Regions from separate parts of the Aliivibrio sp. 1S128 genome, predicted to be linked through region 1. Evidence: predicted binding sites of a transcription regulator. Region 1 holds the regulator's gene; each other region holds the start of a gene.
The links. Region 1 encodes CRP, which controls carbon source genes, mostly activating them, when cyclic AMP is high. Its sites were predicted from a motif close to TGTGANNNNNNTCACA; they were not measured.
Positions count from the first base shown of each region.

Region 2: dinG (ATP-dependent DNA helicase DinG) is a predicted target of CRP. The motif match lies at 2,488-2,503, and genes of this name have one in related genera.
Region 3: A6E03_RS00560 (ROK family protein) is a predicted target of CRP. The motif match lies at 2,810-2,825, and genes of this name have one in related genera.
Region 4: deoD (purine-nucleoside phosphorylase) is a predicted target of CRP. The motif match lies at 2,564-2,579, and genes of this name have one in related genera.

Region 1 covers NZ_MAJV01000003.1:281,337-286,326, forward strand. Annotated here, with positions in the region: gene hslU (HslU--HslV peptidase ATPase subunit) at 1-1,041, shown strand, start outside; gene A6E03_RS03110 (OsmC family protein) at 1,158-1,559, opposite strand; gene crp (cAMP-activated global transcriptional regulator CRP) at 1,806-2,438, shown strand; gene A6E03_RS03120 (DUF1338 domain-containing protein) at 2,509-3,303, opposite strand; gene astD (succinylglutamate-semialdehyde dehydrogenase) at 3,316-4,773, opposite strand; gene astA (arginine N-succinyltransferase) at 4,786-4,990, opposite strand, start outside.
Region 2 covers NZ_MAJV01000102.1:148,540-153,529, reverse strand. Annotated here, with positions in the region: gene A6E03_RS12565 (porin) at 1-413, opposite strand, end outside; gene A6E03_RS12560 (porin) at 1,042-2,061, opposite strand; gene dinG (ATP-dependent DNA helicase DinG) at 2,593-4,677, shown strand; gene A6E03_RS12550 (TSUP family transporter) at 4,797-4,990, shown strand, end outside.
Region 3 covers NZ_MAJV01000001.1:123,048-128,037, reverse strand. Annotated here, with positions in the region: gene treC (alpha,alpha-phosphotrehalase) at 1-392, shown strand, start outside; gene pyk (pyruvate kinase) at 492-1,937, opposite strand; gene queE (7-carboxy-7-deazaguanine synthase QueE) at 2,042-2,722, opposite strand; gene A6E03_RS00560 (ROK family protein) at 2,906-4,120, shown strand; gene ltaE (low-specificity L-threonine aldolase) at 4,223-4,990, opposite strand, start outside.
Region 4 covers NZ_MAJV01000121.1:30,529-35,518, forward strand. Annotated here, with positions in the region: gene A6E03_RS16630 (mechanosensitive ion channel family protein) at 1-235, shown strand, start outside; gene A6E03_RS16635 (TrkH family potassium uptake protein) at 330-1,694, opposite strand; gene A6E03_RS16640 (TrkA family potassium uptake protein) at 1,691-2,353, opposite strand; gene deoD (purine-nucleoside phosphorylase) at 2,686-3,396, shown strand; gene A6E03_RS16650 (lactate dehydrogenase) at 3,451-4,920, shown strand; gene A6E03_RS16655 (sugar-binding transcriptional regulator) at 4,929-4,990, shown strand, end outside.

The DNA.
Region 1 (4,990 bases):
ATTATTCGTGACTTAACTGACGTGGCAATAAAAATGACACATCAGCAAGCGGTAGAAAAAGTAAAATTCCGTGCTGAAGAACAAGCTGAAGATCGTATTCTCGATATTTTATTACCACCGGCTCGTGATGCATGGGGTAAAAATGAAGAAAGCGATAATGACTCAGGCACTCGCCAATCTTTCCGTAAAAAATTACGTGAAGGTAAGCTAGATGACAAAGAAATCGAAGTGGATGTTGCGGCTCCTCAAGTTGGCGTAGAAATCATGGCTCCTCCTGGTATGGAAGAGATGACAAACCAACTTCAAGGTATGTTCCAAAATCTATCTGGTGGTGAAACAACTAAAAAGCGTAAGATGAAAATTAAAGATGCGCTTAAAGCCCTATCTGAAGAAGAAGGCGCTAAATTAGTTAACCCTGAAGAATTAAAAGAACAAGCGATTTTCAACGTAGAAAACCACGGTATCGTCTTTATTGATGAGATAGATAAAATCTGTAAAGGGTCTAACTCCCAGTCTGGTGACGTATCTCGTGAAGGTGTGCAACGTGACCTACTTCCATTAGTTGAAGGCAGCACAGTAAGCACTAAGCACGGTATGGTAAAAACAGATCACATGTTATTTATCACTTCAGGTGCATTCCAAATGGCTAAGCCATCGGACCTTATCCCTGAACTACAAGGTCGCTTACCAATTCGTGTTGAACTTGAAGCATTAACTGCGAATGATTTTAAACGTATTCTTACCGAACCAAATGCATCGTTAACAGAGCAATACATCGCTTTATTAGCAACAGAAAATGTTAATCTTGAGTTTACTGAAGATGGCATTACTCGTATTGCAGAATCCGCATTCCAAGTAAATGAAAGCACAGAAAACATTGGCGCACGTCGTCTGCACACCGTGATGGAACGCCTAATGGAAGAGATCTCTTATGACGCATCCGAAAAAGATGGCGAGAGCCTAACGGTAGATGCCGCTTACGTAACATCTCGCTTAGGTGATCTGATTGCTAATGAAGATCTAAGTCGTTTCATTCTATAATTGACGACGAATACTAATTCCAGTAATTATCTGTTCATTATTACTGGTTAAACAATAGTTAAAAATAAAGCCTCATACATCAAAATGTATGAGGCTTTTTCTTTGGAAAAAATAATCTAAGCAATCACTTCCCAAGAATGTGTCATCTCAATGCCTTCACCTAGCATTAAACACACAGAACAATATTTCTGTAATGAATCAGCAGTGACTCGCTCAACCACCTTAGGATCGAGATTATCTCCACTCACTTCAAAGTGAATGTTAATATGAGTAAACAACTTCGGCGCGGTTTCACGACGATCACTTGATAGCTTTGCAACGCAACCAAGTACGGCTTGATTTGCTGATTTTAGACCATCAACAACATCAACAGAACTGCATCCACCGGCAGCCATTAACACTAATTCCATTGGGCTTGGTGCTTTTTCTCCACCATTACCATCCATTACAACAGAGTGACCAGATTGAGATTGACCTAAGAAAGTAAATCCATCAATCCATTTAACTTCAGCGTTCATAAAAGCCTCTTTACTACATAAAAGGAAAACTCGTGATCCATTTCACGAAACTGTGCCCTTGGTCGCACATTTCATACGATCAAAGTCAAGAAATCAACGGCGAAACAGGGTATGATTTTATCAATTATCCCAACGAACATGCAGCCTTGTTCCGATAACCATATTGTATAGGCCAAACTGATATTTGGCTCAGTTATTTTAAAATGGACATCGCCTACTTGGCAAACGCAGAGGAAGTATAAAAGTATGGTTCTAGGTAAACCTCAGACAGACCCAACATTAGAGTGGTTCTTATCTCATTGTCACATTCATAAGTACCCATCAAAAAGTACTTTGATTCACGCGGGTGAAAAAGCTGAGACTCTTTACTACATCGTAAAAGGTTCTGTTGCTGTACTAATTAAAGATGAAGAAGGAAAGGAAATGATCCTTTCTTACCTAAACCAAGGTGACTTCATTGGTGAACTTGGCTTGTTTGAAGAAGGTCAAGAACGTTCAGCATGGGTTCGTGCAAAAAGCCCTTGTGAAGTTGCTGAGATTTCATTTAAGAAATTCCGTCAACTTATCCAAGTAAATCCAGATATTCTGATGCGTCTTTCTGCTCAAATGGCAACTCGTCTACAAATCACTAGCCAAAAAGTGGGTGATTTAGCATTCTTAGACGTTACAGGCCGTATCGCTCAGACTCTACTGAATCTAGCTAAACAACCAGATGCGATGACTCACCCAGATGGCATGCAAATTAAGATCACTCGTCAAGAGATCGGTCAAATTGTAGGTTGTTCACGTGAAACTGTTGGCCGTATCTTGAAGATGCTTGAAGAGCAAAACTTGATCTCTGCACACGGTAAAACAATTGTAGTTTACGGTACTCGTTAATTTAACGCTTATCTTAAACGAATAAAAACGCAGCCCTTGAGCTGCGTTTTTTTATGCCTAAATTTTAGAATTAACTGTCTGTGCTTTCAAAAATTTTATCAGCAGATGCAGCGACAAATCCTGTATATATCTTCCCACTTGGCAACGTATATCGCTTAGCAAACTCATAAAATCCACCAGGAATTTCAAACTCACCCTCCGTAAAATTCACTTTCACTTTATCCGCCATTGTTGATGACTGTTCTAAGTAAACCTCAGGAGAGCCTTTCACTTCACCACCCACTTCGTTCATTGCAAAACCTGCATCACGTAAGTGTTGGTTCACATCAACCACTTCAGAGAACGCTTCAAGCTGATTAACGTAAACCGTAAAGTGATTAGCGCCATAACCATGAGCCGCTAACCAAGAAGCGTACTCACTTTCCTTCGCTAATACTTGATAGTCTTCGAAACTTAATGTCCAAGGCCTACCGGAAGAAAGAAAATCACTGGTGGCAAAATAGTGGGCTGGTACTTGTTCAACCAAGCCATGAATAATGTCCTGTATTTCAGGTGATAACTCTTCTACTAATAATTCACTAATAAAAACGAGTGGCGCATTAGGATCTGGGTGCTCAAAATGCTGCGCTTTCAGTTTTTTAGCTTCAAAGTCATAAATCTCACACGCTTTATAGCCTATTGCTAAAAATGGTGCAGCAAGAGTCTGTAATCCAACTTTAGGTAAATTAAACGTACGTAGCGCAATATGATCGTTAATCAGTTCATCGTTATTAGACAGTAATTGATGCACCTTCCCAGCAGATGGGGATAAGCGCGCAATATAATCTTTCCACAATGACGAAAATAAAGAATTTACATTATTCATGTTTATCGCCTCTTATAGAGTTAAACCCGGAGAGAGTTGTGCAGGTATTTCACATGCATCGCCTTCCATTGATGCCATTGGATATGCACAGTAATCCGCTGCGTAATACGCACTTGGTTTCATATTGCCAGAGGCACCCGGACCACCAAATGGCGCGTCACCACTTGCTCCCGTCAATTGACGGTTACGATTTACAATACCAGCACGAATATGCTCTACAAAATATTCCCACTCACTGTCATCCGTGGAAACAAGGCCTGCCGATAATCCATAACAAGTGTCATTAGCAAGCTTTACGGCTTCTTCTAATGTCTCGTAACGCACCACTTGCAGTAATGGTCCAAAGTATTCTTCATCTGGTAATTCAGCAACGTTAGTCGCGTCAATAATACCCGGTGAAACAAAGGCATGACCTAAGCTTTTGGCTTCAAGTAAAGACTCTCCACCCAAAGCTTGTAAATTCTTCTGAGCATTGAGAATAAACTCTGCTGCTGCGACTGATATTTGCGATCCCATAAACGGAGCGTTATCAGCAAACGGTTGGTCAACAACGATGCTTTTTGCCACCTCAACAAGGCGAACTAACAACTCATCGCCTGCTTTTCCAATAGGGACATATAAGCGACGCGCACACGTACAACGTTGACCCGCACTAATGAATGCCGATTGAATAATGGTGTAAACTGCCGCTTCTTGGTCGCCAAAATCTTTTGAAATAACCATCGGATTATTACCGCCCATTTCTAGAGCCAGCATTTTTCCGGTGTCTCCTGAAAATTGGCGATGCAGGATATGTCCAGTATTCGCACTACCGGTAAATAACAGGCCATCAATACCTTTAGCTCCCGCTAGCGCTTCACCCGTTGAACGAGCACCTTGTACTAGGTTAATCACACCATTTGGCAAGCCTGCTTGTTGCCATAATTTCATGACGACTTCACTGGTCCATGGCGTTTGCTCTGAGGGTTTTAGCACGACAGTATTACCTGCTAGCAGTGCAGGAACAATATGACCATTAGGAAGGTGTCCTGGGAAGTTGTACGGCCCAAAGACAGCCATAACACCTAAAGGTCGATGTCTAAGTACAATTTTATTTCCAGCAGCTTCACGCTCTTTATAGGGCGTCCTTTCATGATAAGCACGGATAGAAATTGCGATCTTACCCACCATTGCGCCCGCTTCTGTTTTAGTTTCCCAGAATGGCTTACCCGTTTCTTTCGCTATCACTTCTGCTATCAGATCAGTATTCTCTTTCACTAATTCTGCAAAACGCTCAACGATTGCTTGGCGTGCTTCAAAAGGCTGTTTTTTCCACTCAATAAAGGCATGACGTGCAGCACTGACCGCTGACTCAACCTGAGCTTTGGTTGCGCTGTCTCCTTCCCACACTACTTCACTGTTGTACGGGCTTACTGATTGTATTGTTTCACCATTACCTGAAACCCAATCCCCTGCAATCCAATGTGTCATATCCTTTGTCCTCTATTGAGCTAATAAACGTACGTAATCACCCACATTAACTTGTAAAGCCGTTGCTGCTTCTTGTGTTAAATGAACGGTATCAGTCGCTTTATCATAAGCGGCGGTGGTTGCTGTTGCTCTGAAATTCTCAAACGATGTATTTGAAATTAAATACTGTTGTGAGCTGTTATGTTCAGTAATAATTACTTTAGCTTTAAATGAATTT
Region 2 (4,990 bases), on a different contig from region 1:
GTATCATTTTCCCAACCGTAAGAAGCAATACCGTAACCAGTATCAAAACCTAACCATGCTTTATCTACATCTGTAGCAGGGTTAGACGCTTGATCTTTATTTGCTCCCCAACCTTTCGTTTCATTGTCAGTTGTATAGTTAAGCATAAAGTCAGTTTCAAAATAACCAACAATACGGTTGTTACGGTAGTTAACAGCAAGAGTTAGACCAGTAGCCCAATCATCATAAAATGCTTTAGTGCCAGTGTCGTAGTAACCACCAACGCCAACAGAACCAGATACTGAGAACTGGTCTTTGTGCATTGAATCAAATGCAAACATGTCTTCGTTTTTGCTGTTTTGGCTGCTTGTATCAACAGCAAATGCTGATGCTGAGATGCTTGCGATTGCAAGTGCTAAAAGAGTCTTTTTCATAATAAGTCCACTGCCTTTTCTTAGAAAGATTTGGAAATCCGATTTCCGGTTCCCTTTATGTTAGAGCGCTACAGTTACATCTAATTGTGCGACTTGTTAGCGTCTCCGTTTCTGGACGCTACTTTGCTAAAGTTTTCTCATTGTGTCAACGCACAAAGTCAAGGAAAGTAAAAATTGATAAATACAAGCAATACAGAGGGTTACAGCGGACATTTTGATTATGTGACGTAGTTCAAACTGGAAAATATAAATAAAAATAAAAATAAACACAGAGAGAATCAACACTTCGCCAGTAAGTCATTAATAATAATAAGCAATAAATGTAAATTAACCTAAATTACCCGAAACACCACTACCAGGGCATTCATATTTATAGATAGAAATTGACAATAATAAATACGACAAAACTAATTATATTTAGTCGTATTTTTTTTCAATCACGAGAGCCACAATAAAGAATTCATAAGAAATGCTAAAAAATAATTGTGACCTTTACCTCACTTTTCAATCAATAAAAAAAACAATGTTAAAAACTCGACACACCAAACAGCTAAATTACATAAAAAAAGAGCAAAAAAAAACCAGTCAAAAGACTGGTTTTAATAATTTAAAAACTTAAATGGTTATACTAGAAGTAGTAATAACCAGCTGCGAATACATAAGTTTCTTCATCAGAAGCACCGGCATCAAGATCCTGACGAATATCAATACCCATATCCATATTCTTAGCTAGTGTGTACATTGCTGCCACGTTCATATAAGAGTAATCAGTCTCTTTCTTTGAAATTTCTTTAGTATTAGCCGCGTAACCTGCTGCTAATGTTAAGTCTTCACTTAATGCATAACCAGCAGATAGGTAATAACCAGTATTCTCTTTATTAGTTAGGTTTTTACCTGTTAGATCATCTGAATCACCATCTTCAATCCAGAAGTTTGCACCAAGTTTAACGGCACCAAGCTTAACGTTACCAGTAACAGTCATTACATCATACTCAGCTTCGTCACGAGTTTCGTAACCAGCATATACATTAAAGATCTCTTGCTCGATACCTACGTAACCATTCACACCTTTATCTGCAGCAACATGATTGTCACCAGTTTCAAAGTAAGAAATACCGTAAGCAAAACCGCTTGTTGAACCTTGGAATTTTACAACATTAAAACCATCAGAAGCGTCACCCGCAGAAGCGCCAAACTCGTAAGTATTATCACCAGCGCCATCTACAGCATCAAGTGCAGTATCATTTTCCCAACCAAAAGAGGCAATACCAAAACCAGTATCAAAACCTAACCATGCTTTATCTACATCAGTCGCAGGACCTGAATACTTATCAGAAGAAGATGCAGCTTTAGCATCAGGGTCAGTTGAGTAGTTCAACATAAAGTCAGTTTCAAAATAACCAACAATACGATTATTACGGTAGTTAACGGCTAAAGTAAGACCTGTTGCCCAATCATCATATATTGCTTTAGATGCAGTATCGTAATAACCACCAACACCTACAGAACCAGACACAGAAAACTGGTCTTTATGCATAGAGTCAAATGCAAACATGTCATCGTTTTTACTGTTTTGGCTGCTTGTATCAACAGCAAAAGCTGAAGTTGAGATGCTTGCTACTGCAAGAGCTAAAAGAGTCTTTTTCATAATAATCCACTGCCTTTTCTTAGAAAGATTGGAAATCCGTTTTCCGGTTCCATGTATTTATGTATTTTTCATTCCGTATCGACCAACGCATCTAACCGTGCGATTAATCCATACTTCGTTAATTCGAGAGCTACTTTGCAAAAAGTTTTAACGCATGTCAAACCCAAACCAAAAGTAATATAAAAATATATAAACACTTAAAATACAACAAGATAACCCCAACCAGCATGAATTTACGTCCTTTAAAATCACAATTAAAAACAAATATATAAATATTTATTTTCCACATTAAAAGAATATAAATCCAAATAACGCAAACTTAGGTATGAAAAATAAGAATAAAAAACCAAAATAAAACGAAAAACAACCAAAATATACAATCTAAAAATTAACATTTACATCTTAAGAGTGCATACATCTCAAAATCGTGACAAAAGTCTCTAATTTATTATATAAGAATCCATTTTTTGCAGGAGATCACATTTAAACAAGCGTGTTACAATGGTTTTTTATATCCATTTGAGTCGACTCATGCTGAACAAAGCTGTTACTGATTGCATTCGCGAAAGCTATAAAACACTGCAAGACCAACTTCCCGGCTTTATACCTCGCCGTGCACAGAACTATTTAGTAGCAGAAATCGCTAAATCACTTGCTGGGGAATATAGTGAAACTCATCGCATGATTGTTGCTGAAGCAGGTACAGGCATTGGTAAATCTTTAGCTTATCTGCTAAGTGCCATCCCTTTCGCTAAACTAAATAATAAAAAAATTGTGATTTCGACAGCAACAGTTGCCTTACAAGAACAATTAGCTCATAAGGATCTTCCTTTTTATCGTCGTATTTCACCATTACCTTTCTCTTTTATTATAGCTAAAGGACGTCAGCGCTATTGTTGCAGCCACAAACTGGCTTTATTAGTAGAAACGAATCATGAAGAAGATAAGCAAACAGCCTTATTTACAGAAAAACCTAAAAAGAAAGATTTAGATCTTTTAAAACGTATGTATAAAGCATTATCTGAGGGTAAGTGGGATGGTGATACCGATAGCTGGCCTAGTACAATTCCATCATCTATTTGGCAATCTATCGTTTCAGATAAATACAGTTGCCATAACGGTTTGCCAATGCACCGTGAATGCCCATTTCAAAAAGCACGTGAACACCTTGATAAAGCTGACGTAGTCATAGCAAATCACAGTCTAGTGATGGCTGATATTGAGCTTGGTGGTGGCGTGGTTTTATCTGAGCCAGAACAGACTATCTATATATTCGATGAGGCTCATCATTTACCACATGTTGCTCGAGAACATTCTGCTGCTGCTGCAAATTTAAAAGGTACCGTGTCTTGGTTAGAATCTTTAAATAAATCTGTCAGTAAATTTTGTAATCTTGCAGACCAAAAACGCGTAAATCGCTTTCAAAATACACTGCATGATAATTTACAAGAGTTAATCCCCTCTTTAAGTCAACTAAGCAAACAATTCGATCCTACCTTATTTAATAATGATGGAATTTACCGCTTTGAGCATGGTGAAATTCCAACTTGGCTTGCAGAGCAATCAAAAGATTTAAAAGAACTATCAACGAAAGCCAATCAAGCTTTAGCGAAGATCAGTGATTTGATTTCTGAACGCATGAAAGATGGGGAACTCGCACCAAGAATGGCAGAACCTGCATTAGCCGAAATGGGATTTTATCTTCAACGATTAGAAAATTTGGCTCAAGTGTGGTTTTTAATGGCAAAACCCAATAGTGATAAAGGAGCCCCACTTGCTCGTTGGTTAGAAAAAAGTAAAGACAGAGAAAGTGACGTTGTAATTAACGTATCTCCTCTTGAAGTAGGTTGGCAGCTAGATCAAAATTTATGGAGCAGAGCCGCGGGTGCAGTAATTGTATCAGCGACTATGCGTGCTCTTAATAGCTATTCTTTTTTCTGTAAGCAAGCTGGTATATCAGAAAAACCAGAGGATGGCGTTCGTTTTCTTTCTTTAGCATCACCATTTAATTACCAAGAAAATGCACAGTTAGTCATTCCAAAATTACCAATAGAACCCTCTGATCCCGGTTTTACAGATTTATTAATTGAAGAGCTGCCTTTTTATTTAGCAGACCAAACATCAAGCTTAGTTTTATTCTCTTCCTATTGGCAAATGAATAAAGTAGCAGAAGGTATTGAAAAAATAGCAAAGAAACACGGATGGAGTTTATTAATTCAAGGGCAAGAATCTCGTCAAGAAATAATTAAAAAACATTCAAAACTTTGTGAATCTAATAAAATTAGTATCTTATTTGGAACCGGGAGTTTTTCTGAAGGGTTAGATTTACCAGGAAACTTGCTCACAAACCTAATAATAACCAAGATACCATTTGGTGTCCCAACCTCCCCAGTTGAAGAGGCTCATTCTGAATACATAGAAAGCAGAGGTGGAAATCCATTTATGCAGATCAGTGTTCCAGAAGCCAGTAAAAAATTGATTCAATCCGTTGGACGTTTACTGCGTAAAGAAGAAGATTCTGGTAGAGTTGTCCTCTTTGATCGCCGAGTAATAACTAAACGTTATGGCAAGGCGCTTTTAGATGCATTACCTCCTTTTAAGAGGGTAATTGAGTAAACCTTTCGCACATTGCGAACCTAAGACTATGCCAATAATTAAATGATTTCTCTATAAAATAGTAGAGATCATGTTATTGGTATTGATATCACTATACCCATTATTATATAAGAGTTGATATGGAATTTCTTGAACCTAGTACCCTAATTGTTTTAGGGTTGGTTGCCTTTATTGCTGGATTTATTGATGCCGTTGCTGGTGGTGGTGGTATGTTAACCGTACCCGCTTTACTTTCAATTGGATTACCACCTCACATTGCTTTAGGTACAAACAAACTTGCAGCTACTTTTGCTTCATCAACGGCGGCTTTAAC
Region 3 (4,990 bases), on a different contig from region 1:
CTGGGTTTACTCAAGGAAAACCATGGTTATCGATTGCGACTAACTATAAGAGTATAAATGCAGAAAAAGCAGTCAGTGATTCAAGTTCCGTGTTTTACTTTTATCAGAAATTGATTCAGTTGCGTAAGCGTCTTGATGTCATTACTACTGGGGATTATCGCGATCTAATGCCTGACCATAAATCTCTATTTTGTTACCAGCGTGAAAATACGACGCATCGTTTGATTGCGGTACATAATTTTTACGGTAATGACGTTCCTGTTACTTTAGATTTAACAGGGAAGCAATCGGAGTACATTTTAGCTAACTACGATGATGTCGGATCTACACCGCCGCAAGAGAATGGGATGCTGCGTCCGTATGAATGCCGCGTTGTATTAATCCAAAAGTAATGTAAATGATAAGCTACAAGCACTGAATTGACGTAAAAAAAGCCCTGAAAATCATTACGACTCTCAGGGCTTTTTAATACTTTAATTTAGCGAGTTTTATTACTCAACAGTAATGATACGCATGCAGTTAGTTGAGCCTACAATGTCCATTACATCACCTTGAGTGATAATAACTTGGTCGCCTTTTACTAATAGACCTTTGTCTTTTAGTGCATTGATAGCGGCGTGCGTTGATGGAAGACCAGAACCTGCATCCTCATCAAAGAATACAGGCGTTACACCACGGTAAAGTGTTGCACGGTTGAGAGTGCTTTCGTTACGAGACAAAGCGAAGATTGGTAGACCTGAGCTTAGACGAGACATCATTAATGGTGTACGACCAGATTCAGTTAACGTGATCATCGCTGTGATGCCTTCCATGTGGTTTGCTGCGTACATGGTAGACATTGCAATGGTTTCTTCTGGTGTAGTAAAACGACGGTCTAAACGGTGGTTAGATACGTTTACTGTTGGCACTTTTTCAGCACCAATACAAACACTTGCCATTGAAGTTACGGTTTCAACAGGGAAATCACCTGCTGCTGTTTCTGCAGAAAGCATTACCGCATCTGAACCATCAAGTACGGCGTTAGCAACGTCCATCACTTCAGCACGAGTTGGCATTGGGCTAGTGATCATTGATTCCATCATTTGTGTAGCGGTAATAACCGTACGGTTAAGGCTACGAGCACGACGGATCAGTTGTTTTTGAACACCAACTAGCTCAGGGTCGCCAATTTCAACACCTAAGTCGCCACGAGCAACCATTACTACGTCAGACGCCATGATGATGTCATCCATTGCTTCTTCTGTTGCTACTGTTTCAGCGCGTTCTACTTTTGCTACTAACTTAGCATCAAGACCAGCTTCACGAGCTAGACGACGAGCGTAGTTCATGTCTTCGCCGTTACGTGGGAAAGAAACGGCTAGGTAATCTACTTTCATCGCAGCAGCAGTGATGATGTCCGCTTTGTCTTTTTCAGTCAATGCATCAGCAGAAAGACCGCCGCCTTGTTTATTGATGCCTTTATTATTTGATAAAGGACCAGCAACTGTTACTTCAGTATGAACCTTGTTACCTTCAACTGACGTTACTTTAAGTTGTACACGACCATCATCAAGAAGCAGCACATCGCCAGTAACAACGTCTTGTGGAAGTTCTTTATAATCTAGACCTACAGAGTCTTGGTTACCTTCACCTTTTGGTAAATCGCTATCTAGTGTGAATTTATCACCAATAGCTAATTGGATTTTACCGTCTTTGAAAGTAGAAACGCGAATTTTTGGACCTTGAAGGTCACCAAGAATAGCAACGTGAGTTCCTAGCTTAGCCGCGATTTCACGTACTTTTTTAGTACGCATAATGTGGTCTTCTGGGCTACCGTGTGAAAAGTTCATACGAACAACGTTTGCACCAGCGATAATGATTTTTTCAAGATTATTATCACGATCAGTTGCAGGGCCAAGAGTACAAACGATTTTTGTTCTACGTAGTCTGTTAGACATATTATCTCCAAGAGGATGTTATTGTATTTGTTTCATTATCAGATAAACATATATCGAGAATGATTACATTTCCATGATTCAAACAAGTAAATTGTAAAAATTTATCACGCAATCGCTAAATACTTATGTGTTTGTATAGAAAGTCGCCAGTTATTCTTAATGCAAGTTTCAATACACAGTTCAGTAGCGCGTGGCTTCTGGCTAATAGGTTGCAATGCAATCGTTACATCGGATAGTAGATTAACGCCATCCAGTAGCGCTTCTAGTTGTTCAATGTCTTTATTTGTACCAACAGGATGTTTAATTTCATTAGCGCGCATTAACGCTTGTTCTAATACAGGCAATTTACCTTTCATGTTTATTTTAGGTGACACTGTCACCCAAGTGTCATTAGACGTTAATACAGGGTAGGTTCCACTGGTCTCAATCTGACAGCGATAACCATGTTGCTCTAACTCTACTGTTAGGGGGGTTAAATCATACATACATGGTTCACCACCAGTGATAACCACATGTTTAGCTGTATATCCTTGCTGTTCTAACATATTTATAATTTGAGTACTTGTTAACTCTGTCCAACTTGGCGTATCTTCTGTTTTAGCCAGAATCGTTGCTAAATCAGTTTTATCACTTAATTCAACGTCCCATGTTTGCTTGGTATCACACCAAGAACACCCCACAGGACAACCTTGTAAACGTAAAAAAATAGAAGGGACTCCAGTAAATGTCCCTTCACCTTGGATAGTTTCAAATAACTCATTAATTTTAAATGATGGCGCTGACATAATTATTTTACTCAAATAAAAAACTATAAATTTTGGTGGATGAAATACGGCTTAAAGTCGCATTTTCAGTAAATATTTCATAAACTTCGTGATTAGGGTCACGTAGGCTAACTCTTAAGCTTCACAATTACTTCGCAAAGTAAAAAAATGATTTATTGTTACATTTTCTCATTGGAGACACCCATGTACGTGGCCCAACCCGGACAGATTGATCACTTAAAACAAGTAAATGCAGGACGGGTTTATAAACTAATTGACCAACGTGGCCCTATCTCTCGCATTGATCTTTCAAAAGAGAGCAATTTAGCTCCTGCAAGTATAACTAAAATTACACGTGAATTGCTTGATGCACACCTTATCAAAGAAACGGAGGTACAAGAAGGAAATAGTAGAGGGCGCCCTGCAATTGGATTAAAAGTAGATAATGATGGGTGGCAATTTCTTTCACTTCGTTTAGGTAGAGGTTACTTAACCATTGCTTTGCACAGCTTAAGCGGTCAGCAAATCATTGAAGAAAAGCAGAACATCAAAGAAAGAGAGCAAGATGAGCTATTAGCCAAGCTATTGACTGAAATTGAATGTTTTTTCCAAAAGCACGCTCGAATTCTAGGAAGAATTACCAGCATTGCGATTTCTTTACCTGGGTTAGTTGTGTCATCTCAAGGGTTAGTGATTCAGATGCCACATTATAATGTGAATAACCTTCCTCTTGGTCCTAAAATTTACGAAGCGACAGGCTTACCTGTTTTTGTTGGTAATGACACAAGAAGTTGGGCTTTAGCTGAAAAGCTCTTTGGTAATTCACAAGAGTTTGATAATTCAATTCTTGTATCCATTCATCACGGTGTTGGTGCCGGTATTATAATGAATGGAGAAGTGCTGCAAGGTCGAACTGGTAATATCGGTGAAATGGGGCACATTCAAATTAACAAACTTGGGTTACGTTGTCACTGTGGTAACTCAGGGTGTTTAGAAACCATTGCCAGCGCAAAAGCCTTACGGGATCAAGTTAAAAATTTAATCAACAGCGGTCACCAGACCTCGCTAAAAAACAAAGTAATCACAATTGAGAATATTTGCTTAGCTGCAAACGCAGGCGATATTTTAGCCAAGCAAGTCATCACAGAGCTTGGACACAGTTTAGGTGAAGCAGTCGCAATTATGGTTAATTTGTTTAATCCTGAAATAGTATTGATTGGAGGCGAAATAAACCTTTCTAAGCACATTTTATATCCAGCGATAATGGATTGTATTCAGAACCAAGTTCTTCCTTTATATGCCAAAGATACGAGATTAGAAGAAAGTCGATTTTACACTCAAGCAACGATGCCCGGAGCTGCACTAGTGAAACAAGCAATGTTTGATGGTTCATTATTAATGAAAGTGATTGAAGGGTAATTTAACACATTATTTATTTTAGATAATACGATAAAAAGCATACAAAAAAGAGCATCCTTAACATGCTCTTTTTCTGTATCAATACTGGCTATAATCGAACAGTTATACCTTTAAAAAAGCAATAAACGTATCAATATCATCTTTTGAAATGTCTTTATGAGTCACAAAACGGATAGGGTTACCCGCAGAGATTAAGATATCTTGTTGTTGAGCTTTTTGTTCAATGTGGTGGATATCAACATTCATGTCTAATTTTGCAAAAACGATATTTGTTTGAATATGTTCAACATTGACAGAAAAACCATCCACTGTATTCAATTGTTCAGCAAGGTATTTTGCATTGCTGTGGTCTATAGCTAACTGAGGAACTTGCTCAGTTAATGCCAATTTACCCGCGGCAGCAAGGATACCCGCTTGGCGCATGCCACCACCTAACATTTTTCTAATGCGGCGTGCTTTCTGGATATACTCTTTAGGGCCTAACAATAAAGAACCAATGGGAGCGGATAGGCCTTTTGATAAACAGATTGTCATGCTATCAAAATGTTGTGCGATCTCTTTAATATCAACATTAAGTGCTGTTGCTGCGTTATAAACACGAGCACCGTCTAAGTGAAGCGCCAAATTATGCTTATTAACAAACTCACGAGCTTGAGCGAGATACGCCAATGGCAACACTTTTCCATTAATTGTATTTTCAAGACTTAACAACTTTGTACGAGCAAAATGAAAATCATCCGCTTTAATAGCGGCCGCTAGTTTCGTAAAACACAACGAACCGTCGGGATTATTCTCAATCGGTTGAGGTTGAATTGAACCCAAAACCGCCGCTCCGCCAGCTTCGTATTTATAGTTATGCGCTTGTTGCCC
Region 4 (4,990 bases), on a different contig from region 1:
GATTGAACATAATGATATTGATTCAAACCAAACGTTAATTGTAAACTTTAATGGCTTTGGTCCTTCGTCATTAGATTTATTGGTGTATACCTTTACTAAAACCGTCAATTGGATTGAATATCATAAGGTAAAGCAAGATGTCTTAATTAAGATTGGAGATATCATTGCACGACACGATGCTGAAATCGCCTTCCCTACTCAATCCCTTAAAATTGAGCAATTACCCGTTGAGTAATCACGCCACTCACGGTTAATAACAAATAATCAAATATAAAAAAGGGCATCACATTATATGTATGCCCTTTGTCTATGAAAAACGCGATAGACAATCAACCGGTTAACACACTCTCTTCAGGGTATTTCACACAAGATTTCTCCGGTCTTGCTAACATATAAGCCAATGTGAGTGGACCAATACGACCAATGACCATCACAATAACCATAATAAACTTACCTGCCTCAGATAAATCCGCAGTTAAGCCCGCTGTTAACCCTACCGTAGCGAACGCTGAAATAACCTCAAACATAACTTTATCAAACCCTGCTTTCTCTGTGATCATTAAAGAAAACATTGCAATAGAAAGCAATACACCACTAACAACGATAATGGCTAATGATTTAGTTACAATCGGCCAACCAATCGTACGTTTAAACATGACTACGTTTTTCTTTTGACGCAAGAATGTCCATGTAGCTACTGCGGCAACGGTAATCGTTGATACTTTTAAGCCCCCACCCGTTGAAGTAGATCCGGCACCTATCAACATTAAAATAATCATGATAAATAATGCAGGCTGCGTGAACTGAGTTAAATCGACACTATTAAAACCCGCAGTTCGAGCACTTGCTGATTGAAAAAATGCCGCTAACCACTTATCTCCGGTCGATAAGGCTGCGAGTGTATTTGGGTTATTGTATTCAAGAACATAGAAAAATAATGTACCTATGACTAACAAGGTTGGTGTCGCTATGATCATTATTTTTGTATGCAGTTGCAAACGACTGAATCCCTTTGAACTGTTTTTTACTAAATCGACAATAACCGTAAAACCTAATCCTCCACCAATAAACAGCAAGGATAACGTCAAGATAACCAAAGGATCACCGACATAACTCATTAGACTGTCTGAAAATAATGAAAAACCCGCATTATTGAAGGCTGAAATAGAATGAAACGCCGCATAAAATAACCCTTTAGCGATACCAAGATCTGGAATCCAACGAAAAGATAAGATAATCATACCTATCAATTCAGCAACTAAAGCAAAACAAATAATGCTTTTAATTAATTTGCGTAAGTTTACTTTTTTCTCTTGTCCTAATGCTTCTTTCGCTAAGGCTTGCTGACGTAAGCTCAAGCGTAAACCAAATACATAAAGCAAGACTGCTGATAATGTCATCTGCCCTAAGCCACCAATTTGCATCAAGAACATTAAGACAATTTTACCACTTATCGTAAAGTGAGTACCTGTATCTACAACGCCTAGGCCAGTCACACTAATAGCAGAAGTTGCTGTAAATAGCGCATCCATAAAACTTAATCCTGACACTGAAAATACAGGCAAGGTCAGTAATACCGCAGATGGTAATAAAATAGCTAAAAATGAAAAAAGAATAATCTTTGGTTCAGACCATTCCTTTGCTTTTTGACTATTCTTTATTGGAAATAAACCGCGTTTAGGTAAATAACTCATAAGCTTCTAATTTTTTTAGCTAATTTATCTTCAGGGCCAACAATAATTAGAATGTCTCCTATCTCTAACACTTTACTGTGCTCTGGTGCACTCTCTATTTCAGGACCTCGTTTAAGGGCTAAAATCTTCACATCCGACATTTGGCAGAAATCTAGTTGATCGAGCGATTTCCCCATGTTCTTACCACCAACCACAATTTCAGTCATTGCAAGGCCGCTACCCAGTTGGTGAAATTCAAATACACGCTTATCCAACATTTTTCTTGCAACACGGATGCCCATGTCTCTTTCTGGCAAAATTATATGGTCTGCGCCAATTTTAGTTAAAATCTTAGCGTGAAATTTATCGTTCGCTTTTACCCATACCGTTTTAACACCGGCTTCTTTTAATACTAACGTCGTCAATATACTCGCGTTAATATCAGAACCAATGGCAACCATGACCATATCGTACTCATCAAGCTTTAATTCTGAGATGGTTTCTTCATTAGCGCAATTAGCCACGATTGCAGTAGAAACAAAGTCAGTGGCCTTTTTTACTCGCTCTTCATTTATATCAATAGCAAGCACTTGTGAACCATATTGATGCAACTCTTCACAAACGGTTAATCCAAAACGGCCTAAGCCTATTACTGCGTATTGTTTATTTTTTGCTTTCATCAAATTCACTCACTTATTTATTATGATAATAAATTACCTTTGGCATCATCCCCCTAGAAGGTAATAAGTTCAATCTAATTGAGAATTAAGGATAAGGAAACTAAACCTATGTATTAAAGCTAAGACCACTTACAAAAGGTTGCGATTGCCCAATCACTTTCAACAATTTTAGTTATCAATATTGAAAATAATGTAGTTCCAACAAGAAAATGTGACATTAATCTCATGACACCTTAAAATATAGGCTTAAAATAGCTACATATCGAACAAAACCGTTCAACAATTTTAGTTATACTGAATTTAATTTCAACTTTTAGACTGGAGACCTTATTATGGCTACCCCACACATTAATGCACAAGTTGGTGATTTCGCAGAAACAGTTTTAATGCCTGGAGACCCATTACGCGCAAAATTCATTGCTGAAAACTTCTTAGAAGACGTTACGCAAGTATGTGATGTTCGTAATATGTTTGGTTACACTGGTACTTACAAAGGAAAAAAAGTGTCGGTAATGGGTCACGGCATGGGGATTCCATCTTGTTGTATCTATGTTCATGAGCTAATCGCAGAATTCGGCGTGAAAAACGTAATTCGTGTTGGTAGCTGTGGCGCAGTGCATGATGACGTTAAATTAATGGACGTCGTTATTGGTATGGGTGCATCGACTGATTCAAAAGTAAACCGTATTCGTTTCAACAACCACGACTTCGCAGCTATCGCTGATTTCGGTTTGTTAGAAACGGCTGTTGCTCAAGCACGTGAGTTAAACGTACCTGTAAAAGTAGGTAATGTATTCTCTGCTGACCTTTTCTACTCTCCAGAAGCTGATCTGTTCGACAAAATGGAAAAATTAGGCATTCTTGGTGTTGATATGGAAGCCGCAGGGATTTATGGTGTAGCCGCTGATTTAGGCGCAAAAGCCCTAACAATTCTAACGGTTTCAGACCATATTAAACGTGGTGAAAAACTAAGCTCTGAAGATCGTCAAAAATCATTCAATGACATGATGACGGTTGCATTAGAAACAGCGATTAAATTGTAATCATGTTTGCGCCAGTATATAAAACTGGCGCTTAAAATCTATAAGGGGTGTCTAGTGCCGACCGAAAAACTGCCGTTGGCTGCTAAAGGGTTACAACTCAATTTTTGTAAAACATTGGCGTGTGACAATTTTGGTAATAGCGATGAACAACATTATTTAGTTCAACGTACTAACCCTAAGCGACCTGCATTAGTTTGCCGGAAATGTGGCGCTTTTCCTCCCTTAATCAATAATAATGAAGTATTGAATGAACTGGCACGTCAGCGTACTGTGCAGTCTCACTCGTTACCTTCTTGTAATAACCCTGCCTGCGACCATCTTGGTCTTGATGTATTAACTCATCGCGAACTTTACCATGCGTTTGGTTACAGTGGTGACCGTCAACGTTATCGTTGTAAGTCTTGTGCATCAACCTTTGTTGACAAGTGGTCAGGAGAGAATCAAAAAAGTCTCATCCAACAAAAGATTTTAGGTTTTTTATTTACGGGTTATTCGGTACGTGAAATTTGCCGACGATTACATATAAATCCTAAGACCTTTTACGATCATATAAATCAAATCGCTAATCGTTGTCGCCGTCATATGTCTTTGTTTGACACAAGATTGCAGCACGACAGAACAGAAATACAACTGGCGTCCAATGCCACCCCATTACAACCGTTAAGTAATAACGGTGTTTTTTGGTATACGACAGTGGAAATGAATTCGGGTTATGTTATCGCTCAGCATATTAATTATTCTGAATGCGATAATCCAGGCACTCAATCGGATCACGACCCTTTTAATGATGAAGCTCAATTCTTACCTAATACCTTCATTGGTGAGGCTAACTCACAGCCAACACTCGCTTCAAATTCAATCTTTAAACGAGTAGATAATAAGTATCAAGAAATTTTAGCCAGAGCAAATGTAGAAGATCCTCTTGGCAATTATGTTTCTTTAAATTACCCATCAAAAGGAGCGATAATTCGACCTCCTTATACTTCATACGCTCATTTTTTAGAAATACAGCAAGCATTCTCACATTGTGATTCTATTGAAATTTATATGCCACAAGAACCCATGCTGCGCTCTGCAGCAATGTCTGTCTTTTTAAAACGCATTCAAGAAAATAGCATTGACTTATTATACGTAACTCAAGATAGCGCATTTCCTCTTGAAGAGAGTGGAAAGAAAATTGATATCCATTTAGTTGGTTGGTGGCGTGATCGTTGGGCATTTACTGAAGTTAACGAACAACATAAAGGGATCTGCCATCTTAATGGGGCTGAGAACAATGAGGTTTATTGGTTAAAACGTGCTTCTGCAACAACAGCAAAAGACTATCAAGACCGCTTCTATACCCAATTTACGAGTTTAGTTGATGAGCCTAGACGAAAATTACGTCCAGCGAGTTTACTTCCACTACTCGATATATTCAGATCATGGCATAATCTATGCCATCAAGATAAATTTGGCATCACGCCAGCACAAAAATTAGGGTTGATTTCTAAACCAATCACTCTTGCAGAATTATTAAGTTAGGACAAGCTATGACCCTATTGCCTTCTCAAGATCAAACCGAAAATACAGATATGCTCACTGAAATAGCGAT